DNA from 4 places in the Embleya sp. NPDC020886 genome. Region 3 is predicted to be linked to each of the others. Evidence: riboswitches for the same ligand, from Rfam matches in the RefSeq annotation. Region 3 holds a riboswitch; each other region holds the start of a gene.
The links. A riboswitch is a leader RNA that binds a small molecule or an ion and turns the genes downstream of it on or off. The one in region 3 is predicted to bind cobalamin.

Region 1: linked by a shared signal. The riboswitch ahead of ACH4U8_RS16205 (ABC transporter substrate-binding protein) and the one ahead of metE (5-methyltetrahydropteroyltriglutamate--homocysteine S-methyltransferase) in region 3 are both predicted to bind cobalamin.
Region 2: linked by a shared signal. The riboswitch ahead of ACH4U8_RS41500 (ABC transporter substrate-binding protein) and the one ahead of metE (5-methyltetrahydropteroyltriglutamate--homocysteine S-methyltransferase) in region 3 are both predicted to bind cobalamin.
Region 4: linked by a shared signal. The riboswitch ahead of ACH4U8_RS44970 (ribonucleoside-diphosphate reductase subunit alpha) and the one ahead of metE (5-methyltetrahydropteroyltriglutamate--homocysteine S-methyltransferase) in region 3 are both predicted to bind cobalamin.

What each region holds. Positions count from the first base shown of each region.
Region 1 covers NZ_JBIRRX010000004.1:254,872-258,749, forward strand. Annotated here, with positions in the region: gene ACH4U8_RS16200 (FecCD family ABC transporter permease) at 1-1,073, opposite strand, end outside; gene ACH4U8_RS16205 (ABC transporter substrate-binding protein) at 1,070-2,059, opposite strand; cobalamin riboswitch at 2,215-2,454, opposite strand; gene ACH4U8_RS16210 (DeoR/GlpR family DNA-binding transcription regulator) at 2,540-3,343, opposite strand; gene galT (galactose-1-phosphate uridylyltransferase) at 3,516-3,878, shown strand, end outside.
Region 2 covers NZ_JBIRRX010000021.1:11,941-15,818, reverse strand. Annotated here, with positions in the region: gene ACH4U8_RS41515 (ABC transporter permease) at 1-732, shown strand, start outside; gene ACH4U8_RS41510 (hypothetical protein) at 813-1,532, shown strand; partial or broken gene ACH4U8_RS41505 (DUF2975 domain-containing protein) at 1,575-1,691, opposite strand; cobalamin riboswitch at 1,833-2,058, shown strand; gene ACH4U8_RS41500 (ABC transporter substrate-binding protein) at 2,166-3,137, shown strand; gene ACH4U8_RS41495 (FecCD family ABC transporter permease) at 3,134-3,878, shown strand, end outside.
Region 3 covers NZ_JBIRRX010000005.1:445,163-449,040, forward strand. Annotated here, with positions in the region: gene ACH4U8_RS21080 (LacI family DNA-binding transcriptional regulator) at 76-1,077, shown strand; cobalamin riboswitch at 1,939-2,104, shown strand; gene metE (5-methyltetrahydropteroyltriglutamate--homocysteine S-methyltransferase) at 2,280-3,878, shown strand, end outside.
Region 4 covers NZ_JBIRRX010000029.1:14,185-18,062, reverse strand. Annotated here, with positions in the region: gene ACH4U8_RS44985 (GNAT family N-acetyltransferase) at 1-309, shown strand, start outside; gene mug (G/U mismatch-specific DNA glycosylase) at 390-965, shown strand; gene ACH4U8_RS44975 (hypothetical protein) at 1,077-1,265, shown strand; cobalamin riboswitch at 1,399-1,649, shown strand; gene ACH4U8_RS44970 (ribonucleoside-diphosphate reductase subunit alpha) at 1,725-3,878, shown strand, end outside.

The DNA of each region.
Region 1 (3,878 bases), on a different contig from region 3:
CCCACCGGCAACTCCTGGGGAGCGAGCACCGTACGCGCCACCAGATCCGCGCAGATCGCGAACACCGCACCCAGCAGCGCGGCGACCGGCAACGCCCGCCGGTGATCGGCCCCGACCAGCAGCCGCACCACGTGCGGCAACATCAGGCCGACGAAGCCGATCACCCCGCTGACCGCCACCACGACCCCGGTGAGCACCGCCGCGAGCAGGAACATCCCCTGCCGGAACCGCTGGACGTCCAGACCCAGTGCGGCGGCGCTCTCCTCCCCGGCCAGCAGCAGGTTGAGGTTGCGCGCCTGGAGCAGCAGTACGACCAGGCCGATCGCGAGCGCCAGGGCCGGTACCAGCAGCAGCGTCCAGCGGGCCGAGCCGAACCCGCCCAGCGTCCAGAACAGCACCTGGGCGGCGAGTTGCGGATCCGGCGAGGTCAGGACGAGCAGGCTGGTCAGCGAGGACAACACGGCGCTGACCGCGACCCCGGCCAGGACCAGCCGCACGGCGGTGACCCGGCCACCGGAGCGGGCCACCGAGAACACCACGAGCAGGGTGATCAGCCCGCCGGCGAACGCGGCCGCGTTGAGGGTGAGCGCGCCGAGCGACAGGCCGCCGACCGAGGCCACGCCCCAGCGCATCACCAGCACCGCGCCGGTGGCCGCGCCGGAGGAGACACCGAGCACGTCCGGCCCGGCCAGCGGGTTGCGCACGATCGCCTGGATCACCATGCCCACCACCGCCAGCGTCGCGCCGACGACGGCCGCGAGCAGCACCCTGGGCAGCCGGGTGTCGGCGATGATCAGGTCGTGGGCGCGGCTCCAGGACGGTTGCACCCACGCGTCCCCGCCGATGCGATGCGCGAGGATGCGCCAGGTCTCCGACCACGGCACCGGCACCGAGCCCACCAGCAACCCGGCCGTCGCCGCCGCGAACAGCGCCACGAGCAGCACGCCGACCACCAGCGACAGCCGTACCCGGCCGCCCGGCACGTCGGCCGGCCGGCCCCGGTCCGGCGCCGCCGCGCCCTCCCCACGGAGCACCGCGATCCGGGCCGCCGTCGGGTCCCGATCGATCGTCATGACCGGTCGGGGTGGAGCTGCTTCGCGAGTTCCTCGACCGCGTCCACCGAGCGCGGCCCCGGCTGGGCGACGGACAGCGAGATCACCGGGAAGGCGTTCGCCCGCAGCGCGGGTACGTCGGCGAGCACCGGAGTGGCCCTGAGCGTGGTGATCTTGGCCTCCGCCGACGGCGTCACGTAGTCGTAGATCAGCACCACGTCCGGTTTGCGTTCGGCGACCTGCTCCCAGGAGACCTTGGTCCAGCGCTCGTTCAGGTCGGCGAACACGTTGCGGCCGCCGGCGCGGGTGATGATCTCGTTGAGCATCGAGTTGCCGCCGGTGGTCTGCGCCGCGTCGGCGCCGGAGTTGTACACGAAGACCTTGACCGGTGCGGCGCCCGCGAGCCGCGCGGTGACCGCGTCCAGCCGCCCGCGCAGTGCGGCGACGGAGCCTTCGGCGCGCTCGGACACGCCGAAGATGCCGCCGATGGAGCGCAGTTCGCCGTAGAGCTGTTCGAAGGTGACCGGTGCCTTGGCGCAGCCCTCGGGATTGAGGTGGGTCTTGATGTTCAGTTCGCCGAGTCGGGCGCGGGTGTGGCCGGACGACTCGGAGAAGCCGTCGGGGTAGCCCGAGTAGACGAAGTCGGGCGTGGCTTCGAGCAGTTTCTCCAGCGAGGGTTGCGCGTCGGCGAGCACCGGGATGCGCCCGTACGCCTCCCGGTATCTGTCGCCGATGGTGCGGCCCTTGAGGTACGCGGTGCCCACCATCTTGTCGGCCAGGCCCAGTTCGAGCATCAGCTCGGTGGCGTTGGAGGTGAGCGTGGCGGCGCGCTGCGGCGGCCGGTCGTAGGTCGTGCTCACACCGCAGTTGTCGGTGTCGGTGTACGGCTTGTACGCGGTGGGTGCGGGGGCGCTCGCCTTCTTGTCCTGCACCGCCCCGCCGCACGCGGTCGCGAACAGTGCGAGCGCGGCGACCGCCGCGGCCCACGAGTGTCGGCTGCGGCCCATCGGTGTCCGCGTTCGTATCGGCGTCGGCATCGTCGAAGCTCTCCCTTGCGAGTCCTCGTCGGGGGAACTCGGGAGGGAGGGAGCGCGGCGGCGGACACCGCTCGGCGCCGTCGTCCGACGAACCCGCCCGCGAGGTCCCGGAAGTCCGCGTGCGCGAGGCGAACGCGGGCGACGGCAGGTCTTCGGACTCGTGGGCGGGTTCCGCGGGCCACGGGTGTGTGACCGGGTCGTCCTACCGGTCGCCGCTTCCCGGATCCCGTTTCACCGGGCCCAGTGCTGATGGCGACTTTCGTTCCCACTTACCGCTGCGGGGCAGTTCCGGATTCGCACCGGATTCCCTCTTGCGACACCCGGAATCGGTCGAAGCCGGGTGAACCGTTCGCAAGGGCAGCCTAACCACGGGCGCCGCGGCGGCCGAGCGAGGGTGCTTTTTCGGCTGCCGCTCGGGCGACTTCGGCTGCCGCCCGACGACTTCGGCCGCTACTGGGCGACCAGGATCTCCAACCCGGCGTCGCGCAGCGCGTCGAGCGTGTCCCGGTCGGCCGGGCCGCTGGTGATCAGCAGGTCGATGTCCGCCAGCGGGCACACCTCGGCGAGTTCGATCCGGCCCAGCTTCGAGCCGTCGGCGACCACGACCCGACGCCCGGCGGCCCGCAACATCGCCCGCTTGGCCTCGGCCTCGGGCAGGTTCACGTTGGTGATGCCACCCGTGGGGTGCACGCCGTTGCAGCCGAGGAAGACCGTGTCCGCGTGGATGCGCTCCAGGATGTGGTCACCGAGCGGATTGATCAGCGAGTGCTGCAACGGACGCAGCGTGCCGCCGGTGACCACGACGGAGAACCGGGGGATGGCCCGCTCCAGCTCCAGCGCGATGGTCAGCCCGTTGGTGAACACCACGAGGTCGCGCAGGTCGCCGCGGTCCACCAGGGCGCGGGCCACGAACGTGGTGGTGGTGCCCACGTCCAGGACCACGCTCTCGGACGGCGACACCAGCGCCGCGGCGGCCCGCCCGATCAGCGTCTTCGCGGGCGACGCCGAGGTCAGCGCCTCCTCGAAGGACGGCTCGACCCGGGGATCGCGGCCGGTGAACATCGCACCGCCGCGGACCCGGCGCAGCCGGCCCTGGCGCTCCAACACCTCCAGGTCGGCCCGGACCGTCACCCGCGAGATGCCGAACGCCTCGGCCAGGTCGGTGACCTTGGCGAAGCCGCGGTCCGCGATCGTCGCGGCCATCCGGGCGCGGCGGCCCTCGGCGGGCAGACCGTCGGTGTCGTCGTCAGGCATGGGCAGCATCTTGCGGACACCTTCCGAAACTTGTCAAACCGCAGCCGGGGCCGCCGATATGACGATGCGATTCGACGGGATTGGCAGGCATCTCGGGGTCTCAGGACTTTCCCAGAGTCTTCTCATCGCTTTCTCATTGACAAGTTTTGGAAAGCTTCGCAAAATTGGAGACATGAAGAAGACTCAGGCCGTCATGGCCGACGGTCGCGAGATCGTCTACTACGACACGCGGGACGACGCGGTCCGCACCGCCGTCGACCCGCGAGATCTCGCGCCCGTGGTGAGCGGGTCCGAGATGCGCTACGACCGACTGCTCGACGAATGGGTCGTGGTCGCCTCGCATCGGCAGACCCGGACCCACCTGCCCGCCGCCGACGCGTGCCCGCTGTGTCCGTCCACGCCCGAGCGGGCCACCGAGGTCGCCGAGGCCGACTACGAGGTGGTCGTCTTCGAGAACCGCTTCCCGTCGATGTCCGGCTCGTCGGTGTCCGGGCCCGGCGCGGCCGACCGGCCCGAACCCGGCTGGGACCGCGAC
Region 2 (3,878 bases), on a different contig from region 3:
GCCGGATACGCGGCCGGCCTGCGGCTGTCCGTCGGCAGCCCGGTGCGTCTGCGCGGCCCCGCCGGCGCCGAGGCCACCGTGACGGTCGGTGCGCTGCGGGCGCCGGACCCGGCGGGTCGGTCGATCGGCCGTCGGGACGCACCGCTGACCGACCTGGACACGCCGGCCCGGATCGCGCCGGGCGCGCAGGAGGCGATGATCTTCGTCGACGCCGCGCCGGGCACCGAGCGAGCCGCGCTGAAGGCGAGCCTGGCCCGGGCCCTGGCACCGTTCCCCCAGGCCGCGGCCCGCGACCGGGAGGAGTACAAGAACGTGATCCGGGCCGGAATCGACGGGGTGCTCGACCTGGTCTACGCGCTGCTCGGGTTGGCGATCCTGATCGCCGCCCTGGGCGTGGTCAACACGCTCACCCTCTCGGTGCTCGAACGCACCCGGGAGATGGGCCTGTTGCGGGCGATCGGCACCTCGCGCGGGCAGATCCGGCGCATGGTCCGGGCCGAATCGGTGGCACTGTCGGCGTACGGCACGCTCCTGGGACTGCTGCTGGGCGTCGGCTGGGGAGTGACCGCCCGGCGCGGACTGGCCGATCAGGGCCTGGAGGTGCTCGCCGTCCCGTGGTCGACGCTCGCCGTGATCGCAGCCGGATCCGCAGTGGTGGGTGTGCTCGCGGCGCTGCTCCCCGCACGCCGGGCGGCACGGATCCCGGTCCTCACCGCGATCGGGGCACAGTAGTGCGACGCCGAGTCCGGTCCGCCGCCGCACTCGTGCCCACGAGCTCGTGCTCGCCGACTCCGATCAGGACGGGAACTCCCATGTGGCCCAAGCGTTCACCATCTTTCGCCGGCCGCGCACTCGGTCGCCCGGTGCGCCTGTGCGTGCTCACCGGCCTCCTGCTGGGCGGATCCGCGTGTGCCGAACCGGACTCGCCGTCTCAGGCAACCACCCGCCGGGCGCAGTACACCATCGACGCGCCGCTCACCCGGCTCGTGATCGTCGGCGGAGCGGGTCGGGTGCAGGTGGTTCAGGGCGGGCCCGGGTCGGTGCGGGTCACCGAGATCAAGCATTTCGGCACCGCGGAACCCGCAACCGAACACATGTCGGCCGAGGGCACGCTCACGCTGCGGCACACCGTGAGCGGCAGCGCGCAGGTCTCCTACGAGGTGAGCGTGCCGCCGGGGCTCGCGGTCCGGGTCGGCACCACCTCGGGGCAGGTCACGCTGACCGGCCTGTCCGGCGATCTGGACGCGCGGACGGCACAAGGCGGCATCCGCGGCGAGCGGTTGACCACGCGTACGGTCGTCGCCCGGGCCGACCGGGACGCGGTGGACCTGTCCTTCGCCGCGCCGCCCGATCGAGTCGACGCCGAAGGCGACAACGCCCGGGTCCGGCTGCCGGCCGGCACCGCCTACGCGACGGACGCGAGCAGCGAGCACGGCTCGGTCAAGGTCGACGTGGCCCGGGATCCGGCCGCACCGCACCGGGTGCGGGTGCATGCCACGTCCGGCGAGGCGGACATCCTCCACACGCGGTAGCGCCGCCCCGTGCGGCTCCGGCCGATGCGCCGGATGGGGGAGTATCACCTCCTCCGACTCGGCCCGCATCCGGGCCGCTTGGACGTCGCGCGCGACGGCCTGGGCAAGCAGCATCCGCAGCACGAGCCCGACGAGCGCAACCCCCAGGACGGCCATGCCCCGTAGGCGACCTCCGCCGCAGGGACCCACCTTCGGATCCATCCGCGTCTCCACCCGTTGTTCCACCCGTGGGTCCAGGCGCGGAGAGGGTTGCCGGTCCCGAGAGGACCCGGCCGGCGTCGGTGGGCGTGAGCGCCGACGAGGCACGACGAGCGGTTTGGTAGCCTATCGCCGCCGTGGTGTACGGGAAGCCGGTCGAATGCCGGCGCGGCCCTCGCCACTGTAGCCGCGGAGTCCTGCGGCCCTCGCCGACCGCTCCCACAGCGGTCGGGGTCACTGGGTGGATCGGGAACGAGCCAACCGGGAAGGCCGGCTGCGGAACGTCGATGCGGAAGCCAGGAGACCGGCCACGGCGCGACATGTTCCACGAGGGTTGGAGAACACATGCCCCGCGCTGCCCTGCGCCCGTTTCGATTCGAACGTTTCATACCTCCGGCGCGCGCCCCGCGTTCCACGCGCTCCGGACTCGCTGCCGTGGCGATCCTGCTCGTCGGCGCGCTCGGCGCGTGCACGGGTGCCCCCGAGGCCGACAAGCCCGCCGCGGCGGCCGGGAGCAGCCACTCGACGCCGGTGAGCGTGAGCAGGTGCGGCGTCACCACCACCGTGACGTCACCGCCGGCCCGGTTGGTCACCCTCAACCAGGGCGCCACCGAAGTCGCCCTGGCTCTCGATCTACAGACCCGGATGGCCGGGACGGCGTACCTCGACGACGCGGTCCCGGCGCGATGGAAGGCGGCCTACGACACCGTCCCGGTGCTCTCCGAGAAGTACCCGTCCAAGGAGAAACTCCTCGCGGCGCGCCCGGATTTCCTCTACGCCTCCTACTCCAGCGCCTTCACCGACAAGGTGGCGGGCACGCGGGACGAACTGGGTTCCCAGGGCATCACCACCTACCTGTCGCCGTTGGGGTGCGCCGACAGCAAGCAGCAGGCGTCGGCGTCCTTCCAGACGGTGTGGGACGAACTGGGCGATGTCGCCGAGGTGTTCGGTGTCGCACCGCGCGCCGCCGCCATCCGGGATGCGCAGAAGCGGCAACTTGCCGAAGTCACGGCCAAGTCGGCGGGCAAGGGCCTGAACGTGCTCTGGTACGACTCGGGTACCAAGACCCCGTACGTCGGCGCGGGCCACGGCGGACCCCAGCTCGTGCTCGACGCCGTCGGCGCCCGCAACGTCTTCGACACGCTGGCCGGTGGCTGGAAGACCACGAGTTGGGAGCAGGTGGTCGCGGCGGACCCGGACGCCATCGTGCTCGCGGACGCCGGTTGGGACACCGCACAGTCCAAGATCGACTATCTCGAACACGACCCCGTGCTGAACAAGCTCAAAGCAGTGCAGCGCCGTGCGTACGTGGTCGTGCCGTTCTCCGAGTCGACCCCCGGCGTGCTGCTCGCCGACGGTGCCGTCCGGGTCTCGGCCGGCCTGGGCAACCTGACCCCGCGTCCGTGACGGATCGTCCCGCCGCACGGCTCGCGGGCGCGAGCCGTGCGGCGGTGGCCCTGGCCGTCGCCGCCGTACTGCTGTTGTCCACCGTGCTGCTCGGCCTCGCCGTGGGATCGGTCCACGAGCCGCCGCACGTCGTGGCCGACGTGGTGCTGCGCCGACTCGGTCTCGGTGGCTCCGACGTCACGGCGCTGGACGACCGGATCATCTGGCAACTGCGGCTGCCGCGCGTCCTGGGGGCCGCCGCGACGGGCGCGGGACTCGCGGTGTGCGGCGCGGTGTTGCAGACCCTGACCGGCAACGACCTGGCCGACCCCTACCTGCTCGGGATCTCCAACGGCGCCGCCGTCGGCGCGGTCACCGTGATCGTCCTCGGTGTCGGAGTCTCCGGCACCGCGGTGATCGGCGCGCTCCCGGCCGCCGCCTTCGTCGGTGCCCTGCTCGCCGTCCTGGTCGTGCTGACCCTCGCCGGTGCGCACAGCCGGACCCTGCCGGCCTCGCGGACCGTGCTGGCCGGCATCGCGGTGGGGCAGTTGTGCGGCGCGTACACCTCGTTCGTCGTGCTCGTCCTCGGCGACCGCAACGCCGTCCGCGGCGTCATGGAGTGGACGCTGGGCTCGGTGGCCGGGGTGCGGTGGAACACGGCCGTCTTCCTGGTCGTGGTGGCCGTCCTCGGCACGGTGGCGATGGTCGCGGCCGCCCGGGACCTCGACGCGTTCGCGTTCGGCGAGACCGCGGCCCGTTCCG
Region 3 (3,878 bases):
TCCGGCACAGGGCGAGCCTAGGTGCTGCCGGATCGATCCGGCAAACCCTGGGCCGGACATCTAGACTCCGTGGTTGTGAACGCCCGCATCGTGACCCTGATCGACGTGGCACGCGCCGCCGGCGTGTCCCGGAGCACCGCCTCGGACGCCCTGCAAGGCTCCGGACGCGTGGCCGAGGCCACCCGCGCCCGGGTCCGCGAGACGGCGGACGCGCTCGGCTACCGCCCCAACAGCGCCGCCCGCCGTCTGCGCCGCGCCGACGCGGGGGCGCTCGGCCTCTACCTCCCCCGGACCGCGACCCGGCTCGACTACTACCTGGACCTCGCCTTCGGAGCCGTCGAGCGCGCCCAGCACGACGGGCTCGACGTCGTCCTGCTCGGCGGGCCCACGGGCAGTTCCGGACGGGTCGCCTCCCGAGTCGACGGTCTCCTCGTCATCGACCCCGACGGCTCCGACCCGGCCGTCCCGAAACTCCTCGACGCGGGCGTCCCGGTCGTCACCGGCGAGCGCTACCTCGGCCCCAGCCGCGCCCCGATCGGTGCCGTGGTGTGCGACAACGCCGCCTCGCTCGCCGCGGTCCTGGACCACCTGCGCGAACGCGGCGCGCGGCGACCGGCGCTGCTCGCCCCGGGGGGCGACTCGGCGTGGGCCCAAACCCTGCGAGTGAGCGCCGACGCGTGGGGAACGCCGCACGGCGTCCCGGTCACCGTACGCACCGTCCCGTTCGCGGCGACCCCCGCACAGGCGGCCGAAGCCGCCAGGGACCTGCTCACCGCGGAACCGGACATCGACGCGGTGGTGTGCGGCCCCGACGGAGCCGCTCCCGGCGTCCTGCACGGCGCCCGCGCCCTCGGTCGAACTCCCGGCGCGGACCTGCTCGTCGCCTCCTGCGTCGACGGCACCGCCACCCGCACCGGCAACCCGCCGATCACCGCCGTGGACTTGCGCCCCGCCGACTATGGGCAGGCCTGCGCCGAACTCCTGTGCGACATTCTGGCCGACCGCACCCCACCCGACACCGTCCGCCTCCACCCATGGAAACTGCGCACCCGGGCCTCGACCCAGGGTGGCCACTGAACCAACCGCGTGCCGCCCGTTCGAGTGCTTCCCGCCCAAGGCCGATGCCGGCAGGCGCCGACTGCGGAACGTGCTGCGTCGCGTCACTCCCCGCACACTACGACTTGCCTTGATATCTCACGTATTGGCGCCAAATCTCGCATTGCGGCGACAGCCCCCGGGCTCGCCCTGGTCATGACGGCCTGGTTGCTCACAGCCCACGGCACCCCGCCACCCCGCCACCCCGCCACCCCGCCACCAACGTCCCCACCACGGCCGCCGATTACGGTGCCCGCCGGCCGGCCTCCCGGTTCGCCGGCGACGGCAGCGGCGGCAAGTTCATCCCGGCCACCGGTAGCTCGACGACGCCCGAACCGCCCAACACGATGCAGTCCGCACTCGCCCTGGCCGCGGCCGGCGTCGAGGAGGCCACCTTCGAGGACACAGTGGACCGGCTCAAGGCTGCGGCGCCCCCGACCCGCTCGCCACCCGGCAGTCCGTATGGGGCGCGGCCGGAACCCCGTTCCCGCTGAACCCCTCCTTCACCACTCCACTCCCCCTCCCCCGTGCGTCCCCTGACCCGGCCCCGGTGCCGGCCGCAGGCGGGGAGCCCCGAGTGTGGGGCTCCCCGTGTGGTGGAAACCGGCCGGCCCAGGCACTTCGGCGCCGCGGCGAAGGGTCACCGCCGCGCCGGGTCCTCCCCACCGGTCGGCGGTCGGAACGAACACGACACCGGATCGCGAACACCGGCCCCACCGATGCGTCGCCGGCCGTTGTCCGCGTCTTCGGCGCGTGGTCGCCCCATCCGGCTCGTGCGGTGGCTCCCCGCGGCGCCCTCGGCCGGCTAAGCTGTCGCACGCAGTCGGTTCGCCCTGCCATCCGGGTAGGCGCGTCGTAAGAGGGAACCCGGTGTGAATCCGGGACTGCCCCGCAGCGGTGAGTGGGAACGACCGCCGTCAAACAGCACTGGACCCGACTCGGGTCCGGGAAGCGACGGCCAGTAGGTGTCCGCCCTTGGCGGATGTGCCCGCGAGTCCGAAGACCTGCCACTGCCCGTGCGCCGCCGATGCGCACGGTGATCTCGGTGACCTCGTGGGCGGGTCGGCGGACAACCGGTGGGACACGTGCGGGAGTACACCGACGTGACCCGTGTGGTTTGCCATTCCCTTCGTGCCTGCGATCCGTCCCGGGATCTTGTCGACAGGCTCGCGAAGGAGAGTTCCGTGACCACCAAGTCCGCAGCCGCGGCGGCCCGTGCCACCGTGTACGGCTATCCCCGCCAGGGCCCGAATCGGGAGCTGAAGAAGGCCATCGAGGGCTACTGGGCCGGCCGCATCGATGCGCAGGCGCTTCGGGACGCCTCGGCCGAACTGCGCCGCGCCAACTGGGAACGCCTCGCCCAGGCGGGCATCCACGAGGTACCCACCGGCGACTTCTCGCTGTACGACCACGTCCTCGACACCAGCGTGGCCGTGGGTGCGATCCCGGCCCGTCACCGCGCCGCCGTCGAAGTCGACGCCTTGGACGGCTACTTCGCGATGGCGCGTGGCACGCAGGACGTGGCGCCGCTCGAGATGACCAAGTGGTTCGACACGAACTACCACTACCTCGTGCCCGAACTCGGGCCGGACACCGTCTTCGAGGCGAACTCCGCCAAACAGGTGGCCGAGTTCGAGGAGGCCGTCGCGCTCGGCCTGACCGCCCGCCCGGTGTTGGTGGGCCCGCTCACCTACCTCCTGCTTGCCAAGCCCGCGCCGGGGGTCGCGGCCGACTTCGAGCCGCTGACCCTGTTGGACCGGCTGTTGCCGGTGTACGCCCGGCTGCTCGCCGACCTGCGTGCCGCCGGCGCCGAGTGGGTGCAGCTCGACGAGCCCGCCCTGGTCCAGGACCGCAGCTTCGCCGAACTGAACGCCGCCAAGCGGGTCTACCGCGATCTCGGCGGCCGCACCGACCGGCCCAAGCTGTTGGTGGCCTCGTACTTCGACCGCCTCGGCGAGGCGCTGCCGATCCTGGCCCGGGCGCCGATCGAGGGCCTGGCGCTGGACTTCACCGGGGCCGCCGCCGCCAACCTCGACGCGCTGGCCGCGGTCGGCGGGCTGCCCGGGAAACGTCTGGTCGCCGGTGTCGTGGACGGCCGCAACGTATGGATCAACGATCTCGGCAAGTCGCTGACCACGCTCGGCATACTGCTGGGCCTGGCCGACCGGGTCGACGTCGCCGCCTCCTGCTCGTTGTTGCACGTGCCGCTGGACGCCGACGCCGAACGCGACGTCGACCCGCAGATCGCCCGCTGGCTCGCCTTCGCCCGGCAGAAGACCGACGAGATCGTCACCCTGACGCGCGGCCTCGGCCGGGGCACCGACACCATCGCGCCCCACCTCGCCGCCAACCGGGCCGACCTGGCCGCCCGCAGGACCTCCGCGCTCACCCACGACCCCGCCGTACGCGCCCGCGCCGCCGCGGTCACCGACACGGACGCGCGCCGCAGCAAGCCCTATCCCGAGCGAGCCGCGGCCCAACGCGCCCACCTGGGCCTGCCGTTGTTGCCCACGACCACCATCGGCTCCTTCCCGCAGACCGCCGAACTGCGCACCGCCCGCGCCGATCTGCGCGCGGGACGCATCGACAGTGCCGGTTACGAGGAACGCATCGAATCCGAGATCCGCGATGTCGTCGCCTTCCAGGAGAAGGCGGGCATCGACGTCCTGGTGCACGGCGAGGCCGAACGCAACGACATGGTCCAGTACTTCGCCGAACAGCTCGCCGGCTACGTGGCCACCCGACACGGTTGGGTCCAGTCGTACGGCACCCGCTACGTGCGC
Region 4 (3,878 bases), on a different contig from region 3:
TCCTACCTCAACGAGCGGCTGCGCTCCGGCGAGACGGTGATGTACGCCGCGTACGGCCCGACCGGACCGTTGTGCGTGGGCAGCTACCAGCATCTGTACGACACCACCGAGATCGTCGGCGTGGCCACCCTCCCCGCGGCCCGACGCGGCGGCCTCGCGGCGGCGGTGACCTGGGAACTGGCCGGGCACGCGCTCGACGACGGGAGCGAGACGGTGTTCCTGTCCGCGGGCGACGAGGACGTGGCCCGGATGTACGGCCGGCTCGGCTTCCGGTCGGTGGGCACCTCGATGATCGCGGACGCGCCGTGAGCGGGCCGGAACCCGAGCCGGCTCCCGAGCGGCCGCTCGTGCTGCCGATCCCGCCGGGCCGCAATCCCACCGCCGCCGAGATGGCCGCCGCACACGGCCGGAGCATCCCGGACGTGATCGGGCCCAACCTTCGGGTGTTGTTCTGCGGGATCAACCCGGGCCTGTGGTCCGGGGCCACCGACCGGCACTTCGCCCGGCCCGGGAACCGGTTCTGGCCCGCGCTGTACGCGAGCGGGTTCACGCCCCGGCTGCTCGCGCCGACCGAGCAGCAGCGGTTGCTCGCGCTCGGCCTCGGCATCACCAACGTGGTGGCCCGCACCACCGCCCGCGCGGACGAGTTGACCAAGGACGAGTACCGGGCGGGCGGCGCGGCGCTCACCGCCCGGGTGCACGCGTACCGACCGGCCTGGCTGGCGGTGCTGGGCATCGGTGCGTACCGGACCGGCTTCGGCCGGCCCAAGGCGGTGGTCGGCCGGCAGCCCGAGACGATCGGCGACACCGGGATCTGGGTGTTGCCCAATCCCAGCGGCCTGAACGCGCACTGGACGGCGGCGGCGCTGGCCGAGGCGTTCGCCGAACTGCGGGTGGCGAGCGATCCGGACCCGGGCCCGGATTCGGCGGCCCCACCCGGACCGGGCGACGCGCCGCCCGCGTGACGGGCGGGTCGGGCCGTTTCGACGACCTGTATCCGAGTCGACACGTCAACCGACCGAGTGGCATCACCCGGTTGGTGGTTACTTCACGCCGTCTTGCACGGTTGGGTCGGCATGAAGATCCTGCGAGCCCCGTTCGGGCCGTGGCCCACCGAGACGTTCGAGACCCCCGTTTACGAGGCGTTGGTCGCCGAGTGGCGCGACTCGGGTCGGGAGGTGCCGCGACCGGTGGACCGACCGCACGACCGACCGGCCCGGCACGCGCGCCCGGCCCGGCCCGGGCCGCGCACCGGTCGCCCCTGATCCGCGCACCGCGCGTCCCACGCGTCCCGGGGCGAACCACCCCACCGCCGCCCCGGCGGCGGTCCGTGGTACGTCGAGAACCGCGACACGACACAACACCTGGGGGTGCGACGACCACCCCGCCACTACATATATGCTCTGCGACGTAGCTGGTTCGCCGTTCCGAGTTCAGCGGAACGGCGAGGCAAGAGGGAACCCGGTGCGAAGCCGGGACTGCCCCGCAACGGTGAGCGGGAACGAACGTCGTCCTGGAGCACCGAACGCCGAGAGGCATTCGGGGCCCGACGACCATGGGGAACTCCGCGGTCCGCCGAGCACGTCGTGCCCGGTGGTGCCCCGGCATGCCCGCGAGTCCGAATACCTGCCGGCTGCCCGTGCCCTCGGGCGCGGGGTCACTGTACGTACGAGCTCGCGAGGAGAGAGCACGTGACCGTTGTGGACAGCGTGGGCACGACCCGGATGCGGATCGACGAAAGCCCCGAGGAGCAACTGGCGACCCTGGTGCGCACCCAGGCGCGCGATCTGCCGGAGGTCGATCCGGATCGGGTCGTCCGCCGGGTCGTCGCGGGTCTGAACGAGGGCGCGGACCGGGCCGCCGCCGCGGACCTGGCGGTGCGTACCGCCGCCGAACTGATCGCCGAGGAGCCCGCCTACTCGCGGCTCGCCGCGCGCCTGCTCGCCGGCCGGATCGCCGACGAGGCGTTCGAGGCCGGCGCCGGTTCGTTCAGCGCCGGCATCGCGCTGGGCCGCCGGGAGGGCATCATCGGTGCGGAGACTGCGGCGTTCGTCGCGCGGCACGCCGCCGAGTTGGACGCCGCCGTGGACGTCGAGGGCGACCGCCGGTTCGAGTACTTCGGCCTGCGCACCGTGTACGACCGCTACCTGCTGCGCCACCCGGTCTCGCGCAAGGTGGTCGAGACGCCGCAACACTTCCTGCTGCGCGTCGCATGCGGCCTGGCCCAGGAGCCCGGCGAGGCGATCGGCTTCTACCGGCTGATGTCCTCGCTGGCCTACCTGCCCAGTTCGCCGACGTTGTTCAACTCCGGCACGGTGCACACCCAGATGTCCTCGTGCTACCTGCTCGACTCGCCCAAGGACGAGCTGGAGTCGATCTACGAGATGTACGGGCGGATCGCCCGGCTGTCGAAGTTCGCCGGCGGCATCGGTGTGGCCTGGTCGCGGGTGCGTTCGCGCGGCTCGCTGATCCGGGGCACCAACGGGCACTCCAACGGCATCGTGCCGTGGCTCAAGACGCTCGACTCGTCGGTGGCCGCGGTCAACCAGGGCGGCCGGCGCAAGGGCGCGGCCTGCGTCTACCTGGAGACCTGGCACCCGGACATCCTGGAGTTCCTCGAACTGCGCGAGAACACCGGCGAGGACGCGCGCCGCGCGCACAACCTCAACCTGGCCAACTGGGTGCCGGACCTGTTCATGCGCCGGGTCGAGGAGGACGGCGTCTGGTCGCTGTTCGACCCGAACGAGCTGCCCGAACTGCCGGACCTGTGGGGCGCCGAGTTCGACAAGGTCTACGAAGCCGCCGAGCGGGACGGCCGGTTCGTCCGGCAGTTGCCCGCCCGCGACCTGTACGCCCGGATGATGCGCACGCTCGCGCAGACCGGCAACGGCTGGATGACCTTCAAGGACGCCGCCAACCGCACCTGCAACCAGGCCGCGGAGCCGGGCAACGTGGTGCACCTGTCCAACCTGTGCACCGAGATCCTGGAGGTCACCAGCGACGGCGAGACGGCCGTGTGCAACCTCGGCTCGGTCAACCTCGGCGCGCACGTGGTCGCCGGGGAGGGCATGGACTGGGACAAGCTGCGCGCGACGGTCCGCACCGCGGTGGTCTTCCTGGACCGCGTGATCGACATCAATTACTACCCGACCGAGCAGGCCGCCGCGTCCAACCCGCGCTGGCGTCCGGTGGGTCTGGGTCTGATGGGCCTGCAGGACGTGTTCTTCACGCTCGGCCTGCCGTTCGACTCGGCCGAGGCGCGCGAGTTGTCCACGCTGATCTCCGAGGAGATCTACCTCACCGCGCTGGAGACCTCCTCGGCGCTCGCCGAGGTGCACGGCCCGCACCCGGCCTACGCCGAGACGCACGCCGCGCGCGGTCGGCTCCAGCCGGACCTGTGGGAGGGCGTGTACCCCACGCAGACCAAGCGCTGGGACGCGCTGCGCACCCGGGTGGCCGAGCACGGGTTGCGCAACTCGCTGCTGGTGGCGATCGCGCCGACCGCGACGATCGCCTCGATCGCGGGCGCCTACGAGTGCATCGAGCCGCAGGTGTCGAACCTGTTCAAGCGCGAGACGTTGTCCGGCGAGTTCCTCCAGATCAACGCCTACCTGGTGCGCGAGCTCAAGGCCCGCGGCCTGTGGACCCCGCAGGTCCGCGACCGGATCAAGCGTGCCGAGGGCTCGGTCCAGGGCATCGCCGAACTCCCGGACGACGTGCGCGAGTTGTACCGCACCGCGTGGGAGCTTCCGCAGCGCGCGCTGATCGACCTGGCGGCGGCTCGTTCGCCGTACATCGACCAGTCGCAGTCGCTGAACCTGTTCATGGCCGACCCGACCATCGGCAAGCTGTCCTCGATGTATCGCTACGCGTGGTCG